2 regions of the Flexivirga aerilata genome follow, and region 1 is predicted to be linked to the other one. Evidence: riboswitches for the same ligand, from Rfam matches in the RefSeq annotation. Region 1 holds a riboswitch; the other holds the start of a gene.

What was found. A riboswitch is a leader RNA that binds a small molecule or an ion and turns the genes downstream of it on or off. The one in region 1 is predicted to bind S-adenosylmethionine.
Region 2: another riboswitch for S-adenosylmethionine. It lies ahead of HJ588_RS06420 (MetQ/NlpA family ABC transporter substrate-binding protein); the one in region 1 lies ahead of metX (homoserine O-acetyltransferase MetX).

The regions. Positions count from the first base shown of each region.
Region 1 covers NZ_JABENB010000001.1:2,143,408-2,154,284, reverse strand. Annotated here, with positions in the region: gene HJ588_RS10115 (transglutaminaseTgpA domain-containing protein) at 1-1,763, shown strand, start outside; gene HJ588_RS10110 (RNA polymerase sigma factor) at 1,982-3,523, opposite strand; gene HJ588_RS10105 (universal stress protein) at 3,839-4,222, opposite strand; gene metX (homoserine O-acetyltransferase MetX) at 4,387-5,562, opposite strand; SAM riboswitch class IV at 5,606-5,755, opposite strand; gene HJ588_RS10095 (DUF4192 domain-containing protein) at 5,789-6,862, opposite strand; gene HJ588_RS10090 (YkvA family protein) at 6,956-7,321, opposite strand; gene HJ588_RS10085 (EcsC family protein) at 7,323-8,012, opposite strand; gene HJ588_RS10080 (sulfurtransferase) at 8,162-9,052, shown strand; gene HJ588_RS10075 (SufE family protein) at 9,045-9,476, shown strand; gene HJ588_RS10070 (hypothetical protein) at 9,510-10,877, shown strand, end outside.
Region 2 covers NZ_JABENB010000001.1:1,352,123-1,362,999, forward strand. Annotated here, with positions in the region: gene HJ588_RS06405 (LysR family transcriptional regulator) at 1-651, shown strand, start outside; gene HJ588_RS06410 (methionine ABC transporter permease) at 698-1,360, opposite strand; gene HJ588_RS06415 (methionine ABC transporter ATP-binding protein) at 1,360-2,430, opposite strand; gene HJ588_RS06420 (MetQ/NlpA family ABC transporter substrate-binding protein) at 2,427-3,398, opposite strand; SAM riboswitch class IV at 3,491-3,594, opposite strand; gene HJ588_RS06425 (DMT family transporter) at 3,665-4,579, opposite strand; gene pdxR (MocR-like pyridoxine biosynthesis transcription factor PdxR) at 4,658-6,160, shown strand; gene HJ588_RS06435 (NADH-quinone oxidoreductase subunit A) at 6,182-6,562, shown strand; gene HJ588_RS06440 (NADH-quinone oxidoreductase subunit B) at 6,559-7,146, shown strand; gene HJ588_RS06445 (NADH-quinone oxidoreductase subunit C) at 7,143-7,673, shown strand; gene HJ588_RS06450 (complex I subunit 1/NuoH family protein) at 7,791-8,756, shown strand; gene HJ588_RS06455 (4Fe-4S binding protein) at 8,764-9,348, shown strand; gene HJ588_RS06460 (NADH-quinone oxidoreductase subunit J) at 9,345-9,875, shown strand; gene nuoK (NADH-quinone oxidoreductase subunit NuoK) at 9,872-10,177, shown strand; gene HJ588_RS06470 (NADH-quinone oxidoreductase subunit 5 family protein) at 10,177-10,877, shown strand, end outside.

The sequences.
Region 1 (10,877 bases):
GCGGGATGCTGGTGCGTGGCTGGTCGTCGCTGCGCGCGCGGTCGACCACGCCGACGCTGCTGGACGACCAGCTCGGCGTCGCCGGCCTGGCGTCGGTGGCCCGCACGCTCGGCATCGTCACCATCCTCGCGGCCCTGATCCTCCCGGCGATCGTGCCACTGCCCGGCACGCACTATTTCGCGCAGGGTCTCGGGCGCGGCTCCGGCGGTGGGGGCAGCACGGTCGCGTTCAGCACGACCGCCAACCTGGCCAACGACCTGCGCAGCCAGAACACCGACCCGGTGCTCGACTTCACGACGTCCGCGCTGCTGCCGCCGCCGCTGCGGGTGACCGTGGGAGGCACCTACGCCGGTGGTGAGTGGACCGGTTTCCCCGGGGCGGAACAGCTCGACACCGGCGTGAACAATCGCGGGCTGCCGGTGCCGCCCGGCATGCAACCGGCGCCCAATGCGCCCACCGAGACGATGACCGTCACCAACAACACGATGCAGCCGCCGTTCGTGCCGGCGCCGTTCCCGGTCGCCTCGGCCAACTTCGGCAGCACCGCGTGGGGATATTCCGCCTCGACCGTGCAGCCGTTCACCCGCACCACCGCGAAGTCGTATGCCGTGCGCTTCCGCGAACCCACGCCGTCTCCCGACAACGGCCGACGCCCGATCGATCCGAACGGATTCCGCTCCGAGTTGCAGCTCGACCCCCTGTCGGAGCCGCGGATCCGCGCGCTCGCCCGTCAGCTGGGCGGGAGCACCCCGATGGAGCAGGCCACCGCCATACAGGACTATCTGCGGGGGCCCGAGTTCACCTACTCGCTCACGCTGGCGCCGACTCAGACGGTCGCCGGCCGGCGGCTGGACCCGCTGTCCAACTTCCTGGTCACCAAGCAGGGCTACTGCACACAGTTCGCGACCGCGATGATCATGCTCGCCCGCGCCAACGGCATCCCGGCCCGGATGGCGCTGGGCTTCCTGCCCGGGGTGTCCAACGGCGACGACGTCTACCGCGTGCTGCAGTCCAACGCGCACGCCTGGCCCGAGCTCTACCTGGACGGCCTCGGCTGGACCCGGTTCGAGCCGACCCCGGGCACCCGGTCCGGTCCCGCGCCGGACTACGTCGGCAACTCCGACACGGCGCCGGGCGGCGGCCGGGTGCCGGGGTCCTCGCCGTCGGCGTCGAGCTCGCAGGCACCGAGCCGCGCGCCGTCGTCGGTCGCCCCGTCGCCTTCTGCCTCCCAGGTGGCCGCGCCCACCGGCGGCGGCATCGACCTCGGCCGCTACGCGCTGCCGGTGGTGACCGTGCTGGTGCTCGGCCTGCTGGGCGCCCTGGTGCTGCCGCTGCTCGCCCGCCGGCGGCGCGAGGCGATCGGCCGCCGCCTCGCTGGTCACTCGCCGGTCGAGGCGCAGTGGCAGGTGCTGCAGTCACATCTGGCCGACCTCGGCATCCCGCCGCCGGCCGACCGGTCCCCCCGCGCCACCGAGCGCTACTACCGGTCGAGCACCAGCCTCGACGAGCCGGGCCGCACCGCGCTGCACCGCGCCGTGCAGACCCTCGAGACCGAGCGCTACGCGCGGCCGGGCGAGGGATCGCGGTCGATCGCCCGCGACGCCGACCGGCTGTTGCGGACGGTCCGGCGCAATCAGTCGCTGCCGACCCGGCTCGCGGCCCTCGTCATACCGCAGACCGGGCGGGACGTGGTGCGCGATGCGTTCCGGTCGGTGGCCCGCTGGCCGCAGGACCTGCTCGCCCGGCTGCCCCGCCGCCGCTGAGGGCCGCCGGCTCGTCAGGTGCCGGCCCGACTCGTCACGTCCGAAGCCCACTTGTCACGTGTTGGGCCACTTGTCCGCACAATGGGGACTTGTCACGTTCCGAGCCACTGGTCCACAAAAAGGGGACTTGTCACGTGCTGTAGCACGTGACAAGTCCCGTTTTTGTGGACCAGTCCCGTTTTGGTGGACGAGTCCCCTCTTTGCGGACCAGTTTCCCTTTAGTCCAAGTAATCGCGCAGGACCTGCGAGCGCGACGGGTGCCGCAGCTTGCTCATGGTCTTGGACTCGATCTGCCGGATGCGCTCGCGGGTGACGCCGTAGACCTTGCCGATCTCGTCTAAAGTCTTCGGCTGTCCGTCGGTCAGGCCGAACCGCATCGAGACCACGCCGGCCTCGCGCTCGGACAGGGTGTCGAGCACCGAGTGCAACTGCTCCTGCAGCAGGGTGAAGCTGACGGCGTCGGCCGGGACGACCGCCTCGGAGTCCTCGATGAGGTCGCCGAACTCGCTGTCGCCGTCCTCACCGAGCGGCGTGTGCAACGAGATCGGTTCGCGGCCGTACTTCTGCACCTCGACGACCTTCTCGGGGGTCATGTCGAGTTCCTTGGCCAGCTCCTCCGGCGTGGGTTCGCGACCGAGGTCCTGCAGCATCTGCCGCTGCACGCGGGCCAGCTTGTTGATGACCTCGACCATGTGCACCGGGATGCGGATGGTGCGCGCCTGGTCGGCCATTGCGCGGGTGATCGCCTGCCGGATCCACCAGGTGGCGTAGGTCGAGAACTTGTAGCCCTTGGTGTAGTCGAACTTCTCGACCGCACGGATGAGGCCGAGGTTGCCCTCCTGGATCAGGTCGAGGAAGAGCATGCCGCGGCCGGTGTAGCGCTTGGCCAGCGACACGACCAGTCGCAGGTTGGCCTCGAGCAGGTGGTTCTTGGCCTTCTTGCCGTCCTGCGCGATCCACCACAGCTCGCGCTTGAGCTTCATCTCGATCTTCTCGCCGGCGTTGAGCTTCTCCTCGGCGAACAGCCCCGCCTCGATGCGCTTGGCGAGCTCGACTTCCTGCTCGGCGTTCAGCAGGGCGACCTTGCCGATCTGCTTCAGGTAGTCCTTCACCGGGTCGGCGGTGGCGCCGGCGGTGACGACCTGCTGGGCGGGCGCGTCGTCCTCGTCGTCCTGGCGGATCACGAAGCCGCCGGACTCGTTCTCCTCCTCGGGCTTGGCGTCGGCTGCCGCGGCTGCCTGCTCCTCCTCGGTGGGCTCGGCCTCCGGCTGCTCGTCGGTGGCCTTCTTGGCCGGTGCCTTCTTGGCGGCGGCCTTCTTCGCCGGTGCCTTCTTGGCGGCCGCCTTCTTCGCGGGTGCCTTCTCCTCGGCGGCGTCCTCGTCCGCCGGCGCGTCGGCGGTCTTCTTGGCCGCGGCCTTCTTCGCCGCCGGCTTGGCGTCAGCCTTGGGTTCGGCGGCCTTCTTGGCCGGTGCCTTCTTGGCGGCGGCCTTGGTGGCCTTCTGCGCGGTCGACCGGCGGGTCGTCGTGGTCGCGACGGCCCGGGCGGCGGTCTCGGAGTCGAGGGTGACGGCGATGCCGTGCTCGTCCAGGGCGCGCAGCACGGTCTTCATCCGCTGCGGCGCGATCTCGGCCGTCTCCAGCGCGGTCTTCAGCTGCGAGCTGTCGATCGAGCCGTTCGCCTGTCCGATGGCGAGGAGCTGCTGCAACGCGGGATGCGCGAACTCCGTCGGCAACTCGGGGGCTGCGGGGGTTTTCGACACGAGGTCCACCAACTACCTTCCAAAGCTATCGGGTCGTGCTGGCATCACGACGTCGCCGTCCGGGGATGACGGCTACCGAGGTTGGGGTTTCCGGGCAACGCCGCGAGTGCTGCTTCGAGCGCTTCGATGAGTCTCGTTCGAGCCTCACTCGCGAGTGCTTCGACACCATTATAAAACGAGCCGGGGCACGGACCGACCCATCGACCTGCTCTCCTGCGGGTCGGACGGGTTGTTCCGCGCGGGTGCGCACACCGAAAAGCGTTCTGCTCACCACCGATTCGGCTCGACACCCGGACAACGCCGAGGCGGCGACTGCTATTCCGCGGACGGTTTGACAGCCAGCACCGGGCACGCGGAGTCGAGCAGGATGCGCTGGGCGTTGGTGCCGAGGATCAGCTTGCCGACCGGGGTGCGGCGACGCAGCCCGATCACCAGCAGATCGGCCGACTCGTCCTCGGCGATCCGCAGGAGTTCCTCGGTGGCGTCCTCGCCGTTCGGGACGGTGCGCACCTCATAGCTGACATCGAGCTCGCCGAGGCCGGCCAGCTGCTTGCGGGCATCGTCCGCCTGGTCGTCGCCCTCGGAGTGTGCGGAGTCCAGCACGATCAGCGGGGTCTGCCGGACCGACGCCTCCGCGGCCGCCCGGCGTAACGCCGCAGCGCCCTCCTTGGTCGGCACGTATCCCACCACGACTGCCACCGCACCATCACCTCTCTCACGGTCGTCGGTCGGCGAAGGCACGTCGGGCGCGGGGGCCCGTGTGCCGTGACCTGAGTCGACGCTACCCCGACGCTACCCGGACGCGCGCCCCGCCGCAGGTCGCGTCCGCGGTCGATGTGCCGGAGCCGCCACGAGGGGCCCGGTCAGCCGACGCCCAGCCGCCGGTGCCGCCGCGCCCAGATGTCGGCGACGGTCTCGCGCACCAGCGCGCGCACCTGGTCGGTCTCGACCAGGAACCCGTCGTGACCGTGGTCCGATCGCATGAGTCGCACCGGCTCGTCGCCGTATGCCGCAGCCATCTCCTCCGACAGCGGCACCGGGAAGAGCCGGTCCGAATCGACCGCCGCCACCCGCAGCAACCCGCGGTAGGAGCCGAGCACGTCCGACAGGGTGCCGCGACCGCGGGTGACGTCGTGGGTCGCCATGGCCCGGGTGAGTTGCACATAGGCACCGGCGTCGAACCGGGCGACGAGTTTGCCGGCCTGGTGGTCCAGGTAGCTCTCCACGGCGAAGCGGCCGCCCTCCAGCGGGTCTTCGCCGAGCTGCGGCTCGCTGCCGAACCGGCCGTTGAGTTCGGCGGCGCTGCGGTAGGTGGCGTGCGCGATGCGCCGGGCCAGACCGAGCCCGGTCGCGGGGGTGCGTCCGGTGCCGTAGTAGTCGCCGCCGGCATAGGCGGGGTCGCCGGTGATGGCGAGCGTCTGCGCCTGCCCCCAGGCGATCTGGTCGGCGCAGGCACGGGCGGTGCTGGCGATGACGAGCGCGGCGTCGGTGCGATCGGGATATCCGGCGACCCATTCGACCGCGCGCATGCCGCCCATCGACCCGCCGAGCACGAGCAACCACGCGTCGATGCCGAGCGCGTCGGCGACGGCCGCCTCGACCAGCACCTGGTCGCGAATCGTGGTGTGCGGGAACCGCGACCCCCAGTGGCGGCCGTCCGGAGCGATCGACCCCGGGCCGGTCGTGCCGCGGCAGCCGCCGAGCACGTTGACCGCGACCACGAAGAGCGAGCGCGTGTCGAGCGGCTCCCCCGGCCCGATGAGCCCGGGCCACCAGCCGGCGGTCGGCTGGCCGGGTCCGGCGTCGCCGACCACGTGCGAGTCGCCGGTCAGCGCGTGCTCGACGAGCACGGCGTTGCCGGCGTCGGGCGCGAGCCGACCCCAGGTCTGGAAGGTGACCACGACCTCGGGCAGCACACCGGTCTCGAGCGGCACGTCCCGCAGACGGATCGCCCGGCAGGCCGGGTTGGCATCCGGCGGCGGAGCACACCACTCCACTGGGGAGGCGGACGTCGCCCATCGGCTGTGCGTGACGGTCACCGGACCACTCCTCGAACCCCGGGGGCCGGTCTTTAAAAAGGGGGCCCCGCGCTTGCCGGCCGCACTGCGCGGTCGACCTTGTCCTCACCCGGGGCACCCCACCGCGGTGGAGGGTTGCCGCCCAGCCAGCCGGGGCTGTGCTCGCCGATCGCCGCACCTGCGCGGGAGTCAGCGAGCGCTGGGACTCATGACGGTTACGACGGTAGCAAGGTCAGGTCCTCGCCTCCTACGCCGGACGGCGATCCTCTCGCCGGCTGGGACGCAAACCCTCCTGCACGGCGGCGTCGAACAGCTGCGCCAGCTGGCAATCCGGGTCGGCCCGCAACACTCGCTCGAGTGCCATCACGGTGACCGCGCCCGTGCCCATCGCCCAGTGCAGCCCGGCAACCAGCAGCAGGACCGGGACCGCGCCCTCGGGCGGCAGGCACTGCACCCACTCCTTGAGTCGGCCGGCGATCGTGCGGGCCCGGTCACCGAACAACTCGTCGGGGCAACGCGCCGTCGGCGAGGGACCCAGCCGGTCCTGCAACGACGGCCAGAGTGGGCGCAAGCCGGGATCGAGCAGGTCCGGCATCAGCCAGGCCAGTACGGCGTCCCGCACCGGCTGCTGCCGGATCAGGCCGGTGGCGACGGCGAGCACCCCGACCGGCAGCCGCGACACCGGGCAACCCTCGTCGATCAGCACCCGGGCCAGCGCATCGGTCGCGGCTTCGGACCCGACCCGCGGACCGGCTTCCCCAGCGAGCTGTTCGAGCGATTCGAGCCGCCCGAGCCGTTCGAGCCGGTCGAGTTCCGCCCACACCGCCACCGCGACCTCCGGATACCGCTGGTCGAGCTCCCCGGCCAGCGCCTCTCGGTCGGCGACCGGTGCCACTCCGCGCAGCACCCGCTCGGCGATCGCGTCGACGTCACCCTCCGCCGACGGTGCGGTCCACTCCCGAGGACACCCGCCGCAGCTGCAGGCGGCTGCCCACCATCGGTTGTCCCGGGCGTGGATCACGTGGGACAGCACGACTCCCCGATGTCGCAGACGGCGACGAATCGCGGCGACGAATCGGTCCGCGGCGCTACCGGCGTCGTACACCACCGCGATGACGTCGTCGACCGGCAGCTGCTCGACCGGTTGCAACAGGTGCACCGCGGCGACGGTCGCGTGCTCGTCCGGCGGCACGTCGAGCCGCGCAATGACCTGCAGGCGACCATGGTGCGTCGCGATCAGCACGACCGAGTCGTGCGGGGTGAAACCCAGCTCGTAGGGCAGATAGGCGACGACGTCGCCGACACCGTGCAAAGTGCTCATGCCGGCAGCCTCTGCCGGACCGCGGCCGCTCGACAGCCCGAAACCCGGCAGCTGTGGACGAAGCCCGCCCACGCCGGAGGATGTGGAACGCGCTCAGCGCAGGCGTTCGCCCTTGATGGTGCTGCGCCGCGCCTGCTCCCACGCGAGGAAGGCGTCGGTGTCCTCGACCAGCGTCGTCGCGAGCCAGCTGAGCACCAGGGCGTCGTCGGCGAAGCCGATGACGCCGAGCAGCGCCTCAGGCAGCAGATCCACCGGTGAGGCGACGTATGCCGCAGCCGCCGCCACGAGGGCCAGATGCGCCGGACTCACCTGCGAATACTCGCCTTTGGCGACCGCCTTCGTCATACGCGGCAACGCGGCGAGACGGGTAGCGACGCTCGGCCCACCCGGCCGGCTGACCTCCTGCAGGGCTCGTCCGACGCGCCGCAGCGATGCCCAGCGCAGGGCAGGGGCGGCCATCTCAGCTGCCCTGCTGCAGCACCCGCGCGGCCGGCGGGAACTCCTTCTTGGCGACCTTCGCGGTGCGCGTGATGAGGAAGGCGTCGATGCCCGCGCCGATGACGCCGCCGGCGAACGGGATGCCCTTGCCGAGCTTGGTGAGGAGCTTGTCGCTGACCTGGCTGATGAGCCGGAAGCCGACGGCCTTGTTGACGACCATCAGCGCGGTCGGCGGCAGCTGCCTCGTCGCGAGGTTGGCGAGGCGACCGGTGCTGACCACGCCGGCCTTCTTGAGCAGGTCGTCGGAGTCCGCGCCGACCAGCGTGAGCAGCAGCGCCGTGCGAGTGGTCTCGTCGCGCAGGTTGTAGCCGCGGACGGCAGCGATCGCGGCCGCCATCCGGGTGGACAGCACGTAGAAGCCGAGCACGTTGGCCGGCAGCGCGACGATCATCGTGACGAACCCGCCGAGACCGGTGACGAAGCCGGCGGCACCGGCGAGCTTGCGGTGCTGGGAGACGATCGCGTCGACCGCGCGCTCGGGGTCACCCGGGTGGTCGCGCAGCGCCGCCTGGGCGATCTCCTCGGCACTGTCGAAGCCCGCCTTGCCGTCGATCCCGACGGTCAGCAGGTGTTGCGCGAGGCTGAGGGCGGTGCCGCCGAGCGGACCCTTGTCCAACGGCGCGGGCTGCTGGCTTTTCTTCGAACCGAACATGGGCCCATCATGTCAGCCGGGCGCGGCGGCGAAATCACCTCTGCGGGCGAGCCGCCACCCGCCCCTCGATCAGGTATGACGGGGCCGTCTGGTGAGACGGGCACCGAGGGGATGCTTGGGCGCCTCGCCCGCTGGGTACCGTGGGAAACATGTCGCTGCCAGCTGATCCCAGCCCCCAACTCGCCGAGTTCGCCCACCCCGAGCGCCTGGTGACCACCGAGTGGCTCGCCGAGCAGCTCGACTCCGGCACCAAGGACCTGGTGGTCCTGGAGTCCGACGAGGACGTGCTGCTCTACGACACCGGCCACATCCCGGGCAGTTTCAAGCTCGACTGGCACACCGACCTCAACGACCCGGTCACCCGCGACTTCGTCGACGGCGGCATCTTCGCCAAGGTGATGTCCGAGCGCGGGATCGGCCGCGACACCACGGTGGTGATCTACGGCGACAAGTCCAACTGGTGGGCGGCATACGCGCTGTGGGTGATGACGCTCTTCGGGCACCCGGACGTGCGGCTGCTCGACGGCGGCCGCGCCGCGTGGCAGGCCGAGCAGCGGCCGATGACGCAGGACGTGCCCACGGCGGAGCCGTCGGACTACCCGGTGATCGAGCGGTCCGACGGACCGGTGCGCGCCTTCCGCGCCGACGTGCTGGCCCACCTCGGCCGCCCGATGGTCGACGTCCGCTCCCCCGGCGAGTTCAGCGGTGAGCTGTTGCACATGCCCGACTACCCGCAGGAGGGCGCGATCCGCGGCGGCCACATCCCCGGCGCGAAGTCGGTGCCCTGGGCCCGTGCGGTGCGCGAGGACGGCCGCTTCCGGTCGCGCGCGGAGCTCGAGCAGCTCTACCAGGAGGAGCAGGGCCTCGCGACCGACGACGACGTGATCGTCTACTGCCGCATCGGCGAGCGCTCCTCGCACACCTGGTTCGTGCTCAGCCACCTGCTCGGCTTCCCGCAGGTGCGCAACTACGACGGGTCGTGGACCGAGTGGGGCAACTCGGTGCGGGTGCCGGTCGAACTCGGCGAACCGCATGAGTGATCTGCCGGCGCCGCTCGCCGAGCTCATCGACGACTTCACCTCGGTGGGCCCGAAGGACCGCCTGCAGTTGCTGCTCGAGCTCAACGAGGAACTGCCGGCATTGCCGGCGCGGTATGCCGACCAGCCCGGCCTGCTGGAGCAGGTGCACGAGTGCCAGTCGCCGCTCTTCCTCGCGGTCGAGGTGACCGACGGCGTCGTGCGGCTCTTCTTCGACGCGCCGCGCGAGGCACCCACCACCCGGGGGTTCGCGGGCATCCTGCACACCGGTCTCGACGGGCAGTCCGCCGAGGACGTGCTGGGGGTGCCGGACGACACGCCGTTCAAATTCGGGCTGGCCGAGGCGGTGTCGCCGTTGCGGATGCGGGGAATGGTCGCAATGCTGTCCAGAATCAAACGACAGGTGCAGGAACAAACCGGCGGCTGAAACGCCGCCAGTCGATGCGTTAGGTTGCGGCACATGACCAACTCCCCGGGCAACAAGAAGCTCCTCGCCATACCGGCGCTCCTGGCCCTGACCGGCCTCGTGCTGTTGATCATCGGGCTGATGAGCGGCTCCAGCGTGAAGCTCACGCAGTTCTCCAGCGGCAGCAACCTGTCGCTCGACGGCGGCTTCTCGGTCTACAGCGACTCGGCGGCCGACCGCACGGCGAGCACCTGCCAGGCGGGCTCGGCCACGATGGGCCGCCCGACCAAGGAGTTCTCGGTCAGCGCCGACGGCAAGAAGTACTACGAGATCGCCCGCAGCGGCGACAGCTCGAGCTCGGTGTCGGTCACCTGCTCGGGCAACAACGGTTCGCTGTATGCCGGTCAGCGCGCCGACAAGATCGGCGGCGGCTTCCGGACCACGGGCATCGTGCTCGGCACCATCCTGTTGGTGCTCGGCGTGCTCGGTGCGCTGGCGCTGCTGCTGATGGGTCGCAAGAACAAGACCGCTCCGGCCGGCGGACAGCCTGGTTACGGGCAGGGCTACCAGCAGGGCCAGCAGGGTTACGGGCAGGGCTACCAGCAAGGCCAGCCGGGCCAGCAGGGTTACGGGCAGGCTCAGCAGGGCTACGGGCAGCAGCACCAGCAGAGCCAGCACGACGGCTACGGCACCCCGGGAGGCTACGGGTCGACGACGCCGCCATACGGTCAGCCGCAGCAGGAGCAGGCGCCGGCCGGCGGCCAGCAGGCATACGGCCAGCAGAGCCAGCAGAGCCAGCAGCAGGGTTTCGGCCAGCAGAGCTATGGCCAGCAGCAGGGCTTCGGCCAGCAGAGTTACGGCCAGCCGCAAGGCCAGCAGCCCTACGGTCAGCAGCCCACCGGCGAATCCCGTGAGGGCGCAGGCCAGTACGGCTACGCCGCCCCGCAGGGCACCGGCAACAACAACGACAACAACCACGGCTACGGCACCAACCAGACCTCCGACAACAACCAGGGCTACGGCAACAACCAGGGCTACGCGCCGGGTCAGCAGGGATACGGCAACTCCTCCTACGCCGGCCCGGAGAGTGCCGCCGAGCAGGACCGCGCCGCGCACCAGGGCTTCGGCCGGCCGGAGTCGTCGGGCTATGCCGGCGGTGCCGCGCCGGACTCCCAGTCCCCGTCACGAGCAGGCGACCGGGCCGGCAGCCCGCAGTCGGGTTACGCCGGCGGTGCGGCCGGTTACGGCGGGCACGGCGACTCAGGTGCCCAGAGCCCGCAGTCGGGCTACGCCGGCGGAGCGGCCGGTTACGGCCCGGGCGGCGACCAGGCCGACCGCTCCGGTGAGACCCCGCGCAGCCCCGAATCCGGTTACGCGGGAGGGGCTTCCGGCTTCGAGTCGCAGCGCGGCACGCCGACCGAC
Region 2 (10,877 bases), 790 kb from region 1:
GCGCTGACCGAGCTGGCGACCGCCGAGTCGCGGGCGGCGGCGGGACTGGATCGGCTGCGCGTGGACGTGCACGACGAGGCGCTTGCCGTCCCGCGGGAGATCCTCACTCGCCTGGGCAGGATGCGCATCCCGATGGAGGTCAGCGCGATCGGCACGTCCGAGCAGGACCGACTGCTCCTGTCGGGCGAGCTCGACCTGGCGCTCGGCGGCCGTCGTCGGACGCCACTCCCGACGCCACTTCCGACGGCGCTGGTCGAGACGCACCTGGTCGACGAACCGTTGGGTGTCGCCTTCGCGCGGGATCACCCCGCCGCGAGTGCGGAAGCGGTCGACCTGGCAGCGCTGCGCGACGAAGCCTTCTACCTGCCGCGCCGCAGCTTCTCTCCGGACTGGAACGACCTGGTCGAAACCCTGTGCCACGACGCAGGATTCAGCCCGCGCATCGCGGATATCGCGACGGAGTCGACACGGTTGCCGATGTCACTGGTGGCCGCCGGTCGATGCGTCGCGGTCAGTCTGCTGTCGACCCCGGTGCCGTCGACGGTGGCACTGGTGCCGCTGCAGGGTGTCGCCGACTTCGAGTGGACCGTGCGCCATCGCCGCGACGCGCGGCATACGGTCTATGACGCGGTCGCGGCGATGGGCGGGTGATGCCGCTGCCGGGCGGGCAGCTAACGGACAGTCAGGTACCGGGCTGTCAGCGGCGCAATGCCTTGCGGGCCAACGCATTTCCGCTGAACTGCGCCAGCTGCACCAGCACGATGATCGCGGCGACGGCGACCCAGGTGACGGCCCAGTCGAAGCGGTGGTAGCCGTAGGTGATCGCGAAGTCGCCGAGCCCGCCGCCGCCGACGGCGCCGGCGATCGCGGTCATGTCGACCACGGCGACGAAGACGAACGTGTAGCCGAGGATCAGCGGACCGAGTGCCTCGGGCACCAGCACCGACCGGACGATTCGCCAGGGGGAGGCGCCCATGGCCTCGGCTGCCTCGATGATACCGGGATCGACTGAAACCAAAGACTGTTCGACGATGCGGGAGACGCCGAAGGTTGCCGCGATGACCAGTGGGAAGGTTGCAGCGGTGGTGCCGATCGTGGTGCCCATCGCGCGCAACGTCAGCGGTGCGATCGCCGTCACGAAGATGATGAACGGGATCGGCCGGACGATGTTGACCAGCACGTTGAGCACGGTGTTGACCGCGCGGTTCTCCAGCAGGCCGCCGGCCCGGGTGGTGAACAGCGCGACCCCGAGCAGCAGCCCGAGCAGGCCGCCGAGCGCGATGGTCACGACCGCCATGACGAGCGTCTGCCAGATCGCGGTCTGGAAGGTCGGCCACAGGGTGGACCAGTCGGCGGTCATCAGGAGATCACCTCCGCCGTGCCGATGCCACGCAGCGACCCGATGGTCGCCTCGACGGCCTCCGGTGCGCCGGTGAGCGCCAGCGTGAAGCTGCCGAGCGTCTCGGCCTTCAGCTCGGTCACCCCGCCACGCAGGATCTCGAAGTCGACCCCGTGCTCGCGCGCGGCCGCACTCAGGGTGCGGCCGAGTCGCCGCTCGTCACCGACGACGACCGACACGAGCGTGCCCTGCAGATCCTGCGGAAGGTGTTGTCGCAGAGTCTCGTTCGTGCTCGTCCCGGTTGCGGCGGCGAGGAAGCGCTGGGTCGTGGGTGTCTGCGGCGCTCCCAGCACGTCGCGCACCGTCCCGGTCTCGACGACCCGCCCCGCGTCGAGCACGGCGACCCGGTCGGCGATGGAGCGGACGACCTCGAGCTCGTGGGTGATGACCACGATCGAGATCCCGAGCTCCTCGTTGACCCGGCGCAACAATCCCAACACGTCGCGGGTCGTCTCCGGGTCGAGAGCGGATGTGGACTCGTCGGCCAGCAGGAGATCGGGCTGGGTGGCGAGCGCCCTGGCGATGCCGACCCGCTGCTTCTGCCCGCCGGAAAGCTCCTCGGGATAGGACCACGCCTTGTCCAGAAGCCCTACGAAGGACAGCAATTGGGCCACCCGGTCCTCCCGCTCCGCGCGGTCCAGGCCGGCGAGTTCGAGCGGATAGGAGACGTTGCCCACGACCGTGCGCGACCGCATCAGGTTGAACTGCTGGAAGACCATCCCGATCCGTCGGCGCACCTCGCGCAGCGGTTTGCCCGAGAGGGCGGTGATGTCGGTGCCGTCGACGGTCACCGTGCCCGAGGTGGCGCGCTCCAGCCCGTTGAGCAGGCGCACGAGGGTGCTCTTGCCGGCGCCGGAGTAGCCGATCACCGCGAAGATCTCCCCGCGCGGGATGTCGAGAGTCACGTCCTCCAGGGCGGTGTGCGCGGAGTCGCCGCGACCGAAAACCTTGGAAACCTTGTCGATCCGGGCGATCAGCTGATCCGAGGATGCGCCTTCGGTGGAGGGTGCGGTCAGGGTCGAGGCGCTCATGACGATGCCTCGACGGTCTTCTGCAGCCCGGCCAGGATCTTCTGCAGGTCGGCCGCGGGCTTCACCACCGACACGCTGGTGCCCTTGCTTTCGGCGATCACCTGCTTCTGCACGCGCGGGTCCTGATAGAGCTTGACCACTTCGGCGTAGGTCGGGTTGTCCTTGTCCTGCGCGCGGGCGACGATCACGTTGATGTAGGGCTCGGACTGCGCCGACTTGGGGTCGTCGGAGAAGAGTGCCTTGCTCGGGTCGAGCTTGCCGTCGAGGGCGAAGTTGTTGTTGACGACCGCCCCGTCGACCGACGACAGCGAGGTCACCGTCTGCGCGGCGTCGACCGGTGTGACCGACACCTTTGAGGCGCTCTTGTCGATGTCGGCCGGGGTCGACAGCACGTTGCCGCCGTTCTTGAGTTTCAGCAGGCCGGCCGACTGCAGCACCAGCAGCGCCCGCGCCTGGTTGGTCGGATCGTTCGGGATCGCGACCTTGCCGCCGGCCGGAATCTGCTGCAGCTTCTGGTATTTCGAGGAGTAGAGGCTGAGCGGCACGACATACGTTGAACCGATCGGTGTCAGCGACTGGTGTGACGACACGTTGTAGTTGGCCAGGAAGACCAGGTGCTGGAAGAGGTTGAGGTCGAGTTGACCTTGCGCCAGCGCAGGGTTGGCCTGCGTGTAGTCCTGGAAGTTGACCGTCTTGATGCGGATGCCGTTGTCGCGGGCGAGCTGCTTGAACGTCGTCCAGTAGTCCTGGTCGGCATCGGTGACACCGATCGTCACGGTGCGCAGCGACTCACCCGAGCCGCTCGGCGCCGTGCCGCGGCCGGCGGCGAAGCCGCCCACGCCGCCGACGACGAGCCCGAGCACCGCGAGGCCGGCGACGGTGCGCCGGCTCGTCCCGCTGCGTGGGCGCGGGGGCAGTTGCGGACGGTTCGGGTCGTCCTGACCGACGCTCCCTGGTGTTTCGAACATCGTTGTCATCCCTCATGTTTCGTGTATGACGGGACGGCACGCACGAAACGCACCGCGCGCAGGATTGCTGCGCGCCGTGCGGTAGCCGGGAGCTGCCGTGCTTGCCGTTACGGCCTAGTCATCACCTGGAGCACCCCGCCACGTGCGTGAGGGTTGCCGTCCAACCAGCCAGGGCTTCGCGTTGGATCTCGTGACTGCTCAAAACATAAGGCGACGTTACGGGATAAGTCAAAATGCGTAACGTTGCTAACGGGTTGTGATCCGACTCACACCGGCGTTGGTTCGGTCGCCTCGCCACTGTGACGGGTCGCCGGCGTGGCGTGACGTGACCGCAAGCCGAGGGCCAATCCCGTTGCCACCACTGCGACTCCGGCCCAGACGCCGATGCCGGGGAAGGGGTGCCCGAGTGAAACGCCCGTCATCGCCGCGGCCACCGGTGCGATCCCGGTGAGCAGCCCGGCGCGAGCGGCGCCGAGGCTCGCGACGCAGCCGTACCAGAGCACGAACGCCCCGGCCGTCACGAACACCGCGAGGAAGGCGGTCGCCGCGAGTGCAGTCGCGTCGAGCCGCAGGACGGCGCGCGGCCCCTCGCGCCATACGCCGGGAAGTGCGAAGCCGGCCGCAGCCAGCCAGGTCGTGTGCACGGAGACCCCGAACGGCGAGTGCCGTGCGAAGAGCGGCATTGCCAACAGGGTGAAGCCCGCTTCGCAGGCGAACACGACGACCGCCCAGACCAGTCCGACCGCGTCGCTGCGACCGAAGCCCTCGACGAGCGCTGCGCCCAGCGTGACGACGGCCGCCGCGAGCACTGCCCGGGCGGTCGGCGACGATCCTTCGAGCAGTGGACCGACCGCCGCGAGCACCACCGGCACACACGCAACCGCGACCCCGAGCACGGCCGGCTCGGCGTGCTCGCCGCCGACGATCAGCGCGACGTTGAAGAGGATCAGTCCGCAGCCGGTGACCCCGGCCAGCCACAGCCACTCGACACCGCGCGGCCGCTGGATCCGTCGGCCGGTGAGTGCGCAGAGTGCCACCAGCAGGGCGGCGGCCACGGCATACCGCAACGCCTGGACGGTGAGGAAGGGCGCCCGCGACAGCCCGGCGCTGACCGCGACGCTGCCCCCGACGAACGACATCGCCAGCGCGCCACCGACTCCGGCTCGACCTGTTCGGCTCATGACAGTGACCATGACGATGACGATGACAGGCGTTTTGGACCTCTTGAAGGACCAATTCAACCTCGCCATAGTGGACCAATGACCGGTGCCGACTTCCTGCAGCTCGATCCGTCGCGGGCGCCGGCGCGCGGGGTCACCGAATGGCTGACCGGTCAACTGCGCGGCGCGATCGCCGACGGGCGGCTGTCGCCCGGAGCCCGGTTGCCCGCCACCCGCGAACTCGCGGCGGACCTGCGGATCGCGCGCGGCGCCGTCGTCGAGGCCTACCAGCGTCTCCGCGAGGAAGGGCTGGTCGACGGGCGCACCCGGGCCGGGACGACGGTGCGCTCGGCGCCGGCCCGGCCGCAGCGCGCGGGCCGGCGCAGCGCGGCCGTGACCACGCCGACATCGCCGCATCCTGGGGCGGCGCCGAGCGGCATACGGCTCGACCTCTATCCGGGGTTGCCCGATCTCACCGACTTCCCACGCGCCGCGTGGTTGCGACACGAGCGAGCAGTGCTGACCGAGACACCTGCTGCCGAGCTCGGGTATGGCGACCCGCGCGGTCACCCGGTGCTGCGCGCCGAGCTCGCCGCGTGGCTCTCGCGCACGCGCGGACTACGCGTCGGTGCGGACGGGATCATCGTGGTCACCGGCGTGGCGCAGTCACTCGCACTGCTGGGTCAGCAGCTCGTCAGAGACGGGAAAAACATTGTTGCAGTGGAGGATCCGGGATCAGCGGGCGCCGTCCAGCAGCTGGAGCACTGGGGCGTGCACGCCCGCCCGGTCCCGGTCGACGCGGACGGCCTGGTCGTGGAGCGCCTGGCGTCGACACGCGCCCGGAGTGTGTTCGTGACACCGGCGCACCAGTTCCCGACCGGTGTCGTGCTGAGTGCCGCACGGCGCCGCGACCTGGTGGAGTGGGCCGGTCGCGGCCGGCTGATCATCGAGGACGATTACGACGCCGATCAGCGGTACGACCGAGCTCCGGTCGCCGCGATCCAGCCCGCCGCCCCCGATCTGGTCGCGCACACCGGGAGCACGTCCAAGTCGCTCGCCCCCGGGCTGCGGCTCGGGTGGCTGGTCCCGCCGCCACGGTTGTATGACGACCTGGTCGTCGCCAGACGGGCGAGCGACCTGGGCGGCCCGGCGCTTGCCCAACTGGTGCTGGCCCGCTTCATCGCGTCCGGCGACTACGACCGCCACCTGCGCCGGCAGCGTGCCCGGCAACGACACCGTCGCGACGTCCTGCTCGAGGCACTTGCCGCCGCACTGCCCGACGCCGCGATCGGCGGTGTCGCGGCCGGACTGCACGTGCAGGTCACCTTCCCGCACCTCGCGGGCCGGCTCGACGACCGGGACCTCGCGGCCGACCTCGCCCGGCGCGGCGTGCGGGTGCAGCCGCTGCGCATGCACCGTCATACGCCGGGGGAGCCGGGACTGGTGCTCGGTTACGGCGCGGAATCCCCGGACGGCCTCGCCGAAGCCGTCGGGATCATCGCCCGCGTGGTCGCCGGCGCGGGCGGCTCCCGCGGCAGATCGTTATGTACACCTGTGTCGATTGGCGGTCACCTACCGCAAGAACCGGCCCCTGATCGTTAGTCTGCCGGGGTGTCTTCGGGTATGACGGGCTACTTGGTGCTGGCGGGCGTAGGCCTGGCCGGCGCCCTGCTGTTCGTTGCCGCGATGCTCGCGCGGCGGCTGCTGGCGCCGCGCGCGCCCAGCCTGGCGAAGCTCACGACGTACGAATCCGGCGTCGACCCCGTCACCGGCGGCTGGGCGCAGAGTCACGTCCGCTACGTCACCTATGCCTTCCTCTACGTCGTCTTCGCGGTCGACGCGGTCTACCTCTTCCCGTGGGCGCTGGTGCTGCGCGACCACCGGCTCGGCGTGGTGAGTCTCGTCGAGATGGGCATCTTCATCGCCGTGCTGCTCGTCGGGCTGCTCCACGCGGCCCGCCGCGGCCTGCTCAACTGGGGCGACTCGCCGGAGGTGACCAAATGACCACCGATCTGCCCATGCCCCGGGTCGGCGTCGGCCAGGCGGCCGCGCCCAAGCCGATGCGGCTCGTGCTCAACTGGGGCCGTCGCTACTCGCTGTGGGTCTTCAACTTCGGACTGGCCTGCTGCGCCATCGAGTTCATCGCGGCGTCGATGGCCCGCCACGACTTCATCCGGCTCGGGGTCATCCCCTTCGCGCCCGGGCCGCGCCAGGCCGACCTGATGGTGGTGTCCGGCACGGTCACCGACAAGATGGCGCCCGCGGTGCGCCGGCTCTACGACCAGATGCCCGAGCCCAAATACGTCATCAGCTTCGGTGCGTGCAGCAACTCCGGTGGCCCCTATTGGGATTCGTACTGCGTCACCAAGGGCGTCGACCAGCTGATCCCGGTCGACGTCTACGTGCCGGGTTGTCCGCCGCGCCCCGAGGCGCTGCTGCAGGGCATCCTGGTGCTGCAGGAGCAGATCGCGCAGGAGAAGCTGCGCACCAAGGGTCTGCGCGGTCGTCTGGGGCCGTATGCCGGGCGCCGCGCCTCGGCCGCCGAGGTCAGCCGGCCGCTCGTCGCCCCACCGGAGCAGACGACGTGACCTACGAGATCTCTGCTGTCAGCTGCGAACCCGCGGACTGGCGCGACACCCTCCTGGGCCTGCGCGACGACGGTTTCGACTTCTTCGACTTCCTCACGGCGGTGGACGAGACCGACGCCGGCGAGACCCCCGGCTTCGAGGTCGTCGCCCATCTCTACGACACCCGCCGCGGCGCGTTCCGGGAGACGCTGGTCCGCACCCGCATCGCCGACGGTGCCTCGATCGACAGCCTCACCCCGATCTGGGCCGGCGCCGCCTGGCACGAGCGGGAGACCTACGAGATGTTCGGCATCGACTTCAGCGGCTTCGACGACGGCACCGGCCTCGGATTGCGAAAACTGTTGCTGCCCGACGGTTTCGACGGCAACCCGCTGCGCAAGTCGTTCGTGCTGACCGCTCGGGTCAGCAAGCCGTGGCCGGGTGCCAAGGAGCCCGGCGGCGACAGCACCGACGGCAAACCGGCGCGTGCGCCGCGCCGCCGGATGCAGCCTCCCGGCATACCCGACGACAGCTGGGGACCGCGATGATCACCCCACGAAGTTCTCCGCTCCTTCGTCGCTCCGATACTTCGCGAGGACCCCGATGATCACCCCACGAAGTTCTCCGCTCCTTCGTCGCTCCGATACTTCGCGAGGACCCCGATAATGGCGGGCGACATCGTCGAGATCGTGCTGCGGGCCGTCTGCGTGCTCGCGGCCTTCCTCGTGCTGCCGCTGCTCGTCGGCCAGACCGAGCACAAGGTGATGGCGCACATGCAGGGCCGCCTCGGCCCGATGGAGGCCGGCGGCTTCCACGGCTGGGCGCAGCTGGTCGCCGACGGCATCAAGTTCACCCAGAAGGAGGACATCGTCCCGCTCGCCGCGGACAAGCGGGTCTTCCGCATCGCGCCGGCGCTCGGCATCGTCTCCTATCTCTTTGCACTCGCGGTGATCCCGCTCGGCCCGCACACCGTGGGCGCCGACGTGCCCGGCAGCCTGGTGTGGGTGCTCGCGGTCGGCGGCATCGGCACCGTCGGCACGCTGATGGCCGGCTGGGGCAGCGGCAACAAATACTCCCTGCTCGGCGGCCTGCGCACCGCGGCGCAGCTCGTCTCCTACGAGTTGCCGCTGATCCTCGCCTGCGCGTCCTTCGCGATCGCCGCCGGATCGCTGTCGCTCGTCGGCATCGCACATGCCTGGACCCCGTGGTGGCTGCTCTGGCAGCTGCCCGGCGCGATCGTCTTCCTCGTCGCCGCGACCGCCGAGTTGCAGCGGCCGCCGTTCGACATGCCGGTGGCCGACTCCGAGCTGGTGATGGGCCCCTACACCGAATACACCGGACTGCGATTCGCGCTCTTCCTGCTCGCCGAATACGCCGGCATCGTGGTGATGTCGCTACTACTCGGCGTGCTCTACCTCGGCGGCTGGACTGGCCCGTTCGACCACCAGATTGGTTGGCTCTGGACCCTGCTCAAGGGCGCGATCTTCGCGGTGCTGATCATCTGGATCCGCGTGGCGTGGCCGCGCCTGCGCGAGGACCAGCTGCAGCGGGTCGCCTGGCTCGGCCTGGTCCCGCTGGCGTTGCTGCAGCTGGCGATCACAGCTATCGGAGTGGTGGTGACCTCGAGGTGATGTCGCAATGACGAAGTTCCTGAGCGGTCTGGCCAAGGGTATGGCGACGACCGCGCGCACGATGACCACGCACGCGCACACCCAGCAGTATCCCCACGTCAAACCCGAACTCCCTTCGCGCAGTAGGGGAGTCATCGCCCTGCTGGAGGAGAACTGCACCTCCTGCATGCTGTGCGCGCGCGAGTGCCCCGACTGGTGCATCTACATCGACTCGCACAAGGAGACGACGCCGCCGGCCACCGAGGGCGGTCGCGCCCGGCAGCACAACGTGCTCGACCGGTTCGCCATCGACTTCAGTCTCTGCATGTACTGCGGGATCTGCATCGAGGTCTGCCCGTTCGACGCGCTCTTCTGGAGCCCCGAGTTCGAATACTCCACCACCGACATCCGGGATCTGTTGCAGGAGAAGGACACCCTGGGCCAGTGGATGCCGACGGTGCCGCCGCCGGAGCCGCTCGTGCCCGAGCTTCCCGAGACCGAGCTCCAGCAGCTCGTCGTCGAGGTCGAGCCCGAGGACGACCCGGCCGCCGGCCGCACCACCGAGCGCGGCACCGGCGAGGTGCCACCGCCGGGCGCCGGGGAGCAGCCGTGACGACCTACGACCTGCTCTTCACGCTCGCCGGCGCGATCAGCGCCGGCGCCGCCGTGCTGGCGGTCTCCACCAAGCACCTGGTGCACTCCGCGCTCTGGCTGGTGGTCGCCCTCGCGTCGCTCTCCGGGTGCTACCTGGTGCTGGGTGCCGAATTCGTCGCGCTGGTGCAGCTTCTCGTCTACGTCGGCGCGATCGTCGTGCTCGTGCTGTTCGCGCTGATGCTGACGCGGGCGCCCATCGGCCGCAGCCACGACCACGACACGCCGCTGCCGCAGCGCGCCGCCGCGTTGGTCGTCGGGGCGGCCACGGCAGCGCTGCTGTCAGCAGTCTTGATCTCCGCGTTCGGCAACGCGCCGGTCACGGTGCGCGGCGGCTCCACCCACGCGTTGGCCACCCAGATCTTCGGCACCTGGGTGTGGCCGTTCGAGTTGCTGTCGGCGCTGCTGCTCATCGCGCTGGTCGCCGCACTCGCGTTGTCGCGTATGCCGATCGGGCGTCGCGACGAGTCGGAGGCGGATGCCCGGTGATCCACCCCGTCCTGCCCATGCTGCTGGTCGGCATCCTCTTCGGAGTCGGCCTCTACGGCGTGCTCGCCCGCCGGAACGCCGTGCTCGTGCTCGTCGGCGTCGAGCTGATGCTGGCCGCCGCCGGGCTGCTCTTCGTGACCGTCGGGTCGCTCACCGGTGACCCGCTGCGCGCCGGCCAGAGCATGACCGTCTTCGTCATCACCATCGCGGCGGCCGAGATCGCGGTCGCGCTCGCGGTGATCCTCGCCGTCTTCCGGGCCCGCGGCAACATCGACGTGTCGCAGCAGGGGAGTGACGACTGATGCTCTCCGTCTCGCGGCTGGACTCCCACTCCCTGGCACTGGACCTGCCCCTGCAGCCGAGTCACCCCGTCGTGCTGATCCCGGCCGCGGTGGCCGTGCTCATCCTGGCGCTCACCCGGCGCAGCTCCCGCGGCGCGTTCGCGATCGCCGCGACCGGCGGTCTGCTCGGGCTGCTCGCGGCCGCTGCGCTGCTTGCCCAGCAGGCCCGCGGCGGTGCGGTGGCCGACCCGCGCACCATCGGCGAGCTGAAGGTGGGCCCGGCGCTCGGCATACCGCTGCGCCTGCAGGTCGACCGGCTCATGGTGCTGGTCGCCGTGGCGGTCGCACTCGTGTCGCTCGTGGTGCAGGTGTTCGCCCGCTGGTATCTCTACTCCGACCCGAGATACCGCCAATTCGCAGCAACGGTCGGCCTGTTCACCGCCGCGATGCAGCTGGTGGTGCTCTCCGGAGACGTCCTGCTGGTGCTGGTCGGCTGGGAGCTGATGGGGTGGTGCTCCTACCTGCTCATCGGTCACGAGTCCGAGCGGGGCAAGGCGCGACGCGCGTCGTACAAGGCCTTCCTGGTCACCCGCATCGCCGACGCACCGTTCGCGATCGGGCTGGCCGTGCTCGCGCTCGGCGCGCGCTCCACCTCGATCCCGCAGATCGTCCAGCACTGGCCGTCGGCGGCTGCCGGCCACGGCACGGCGCTCACCGCCGC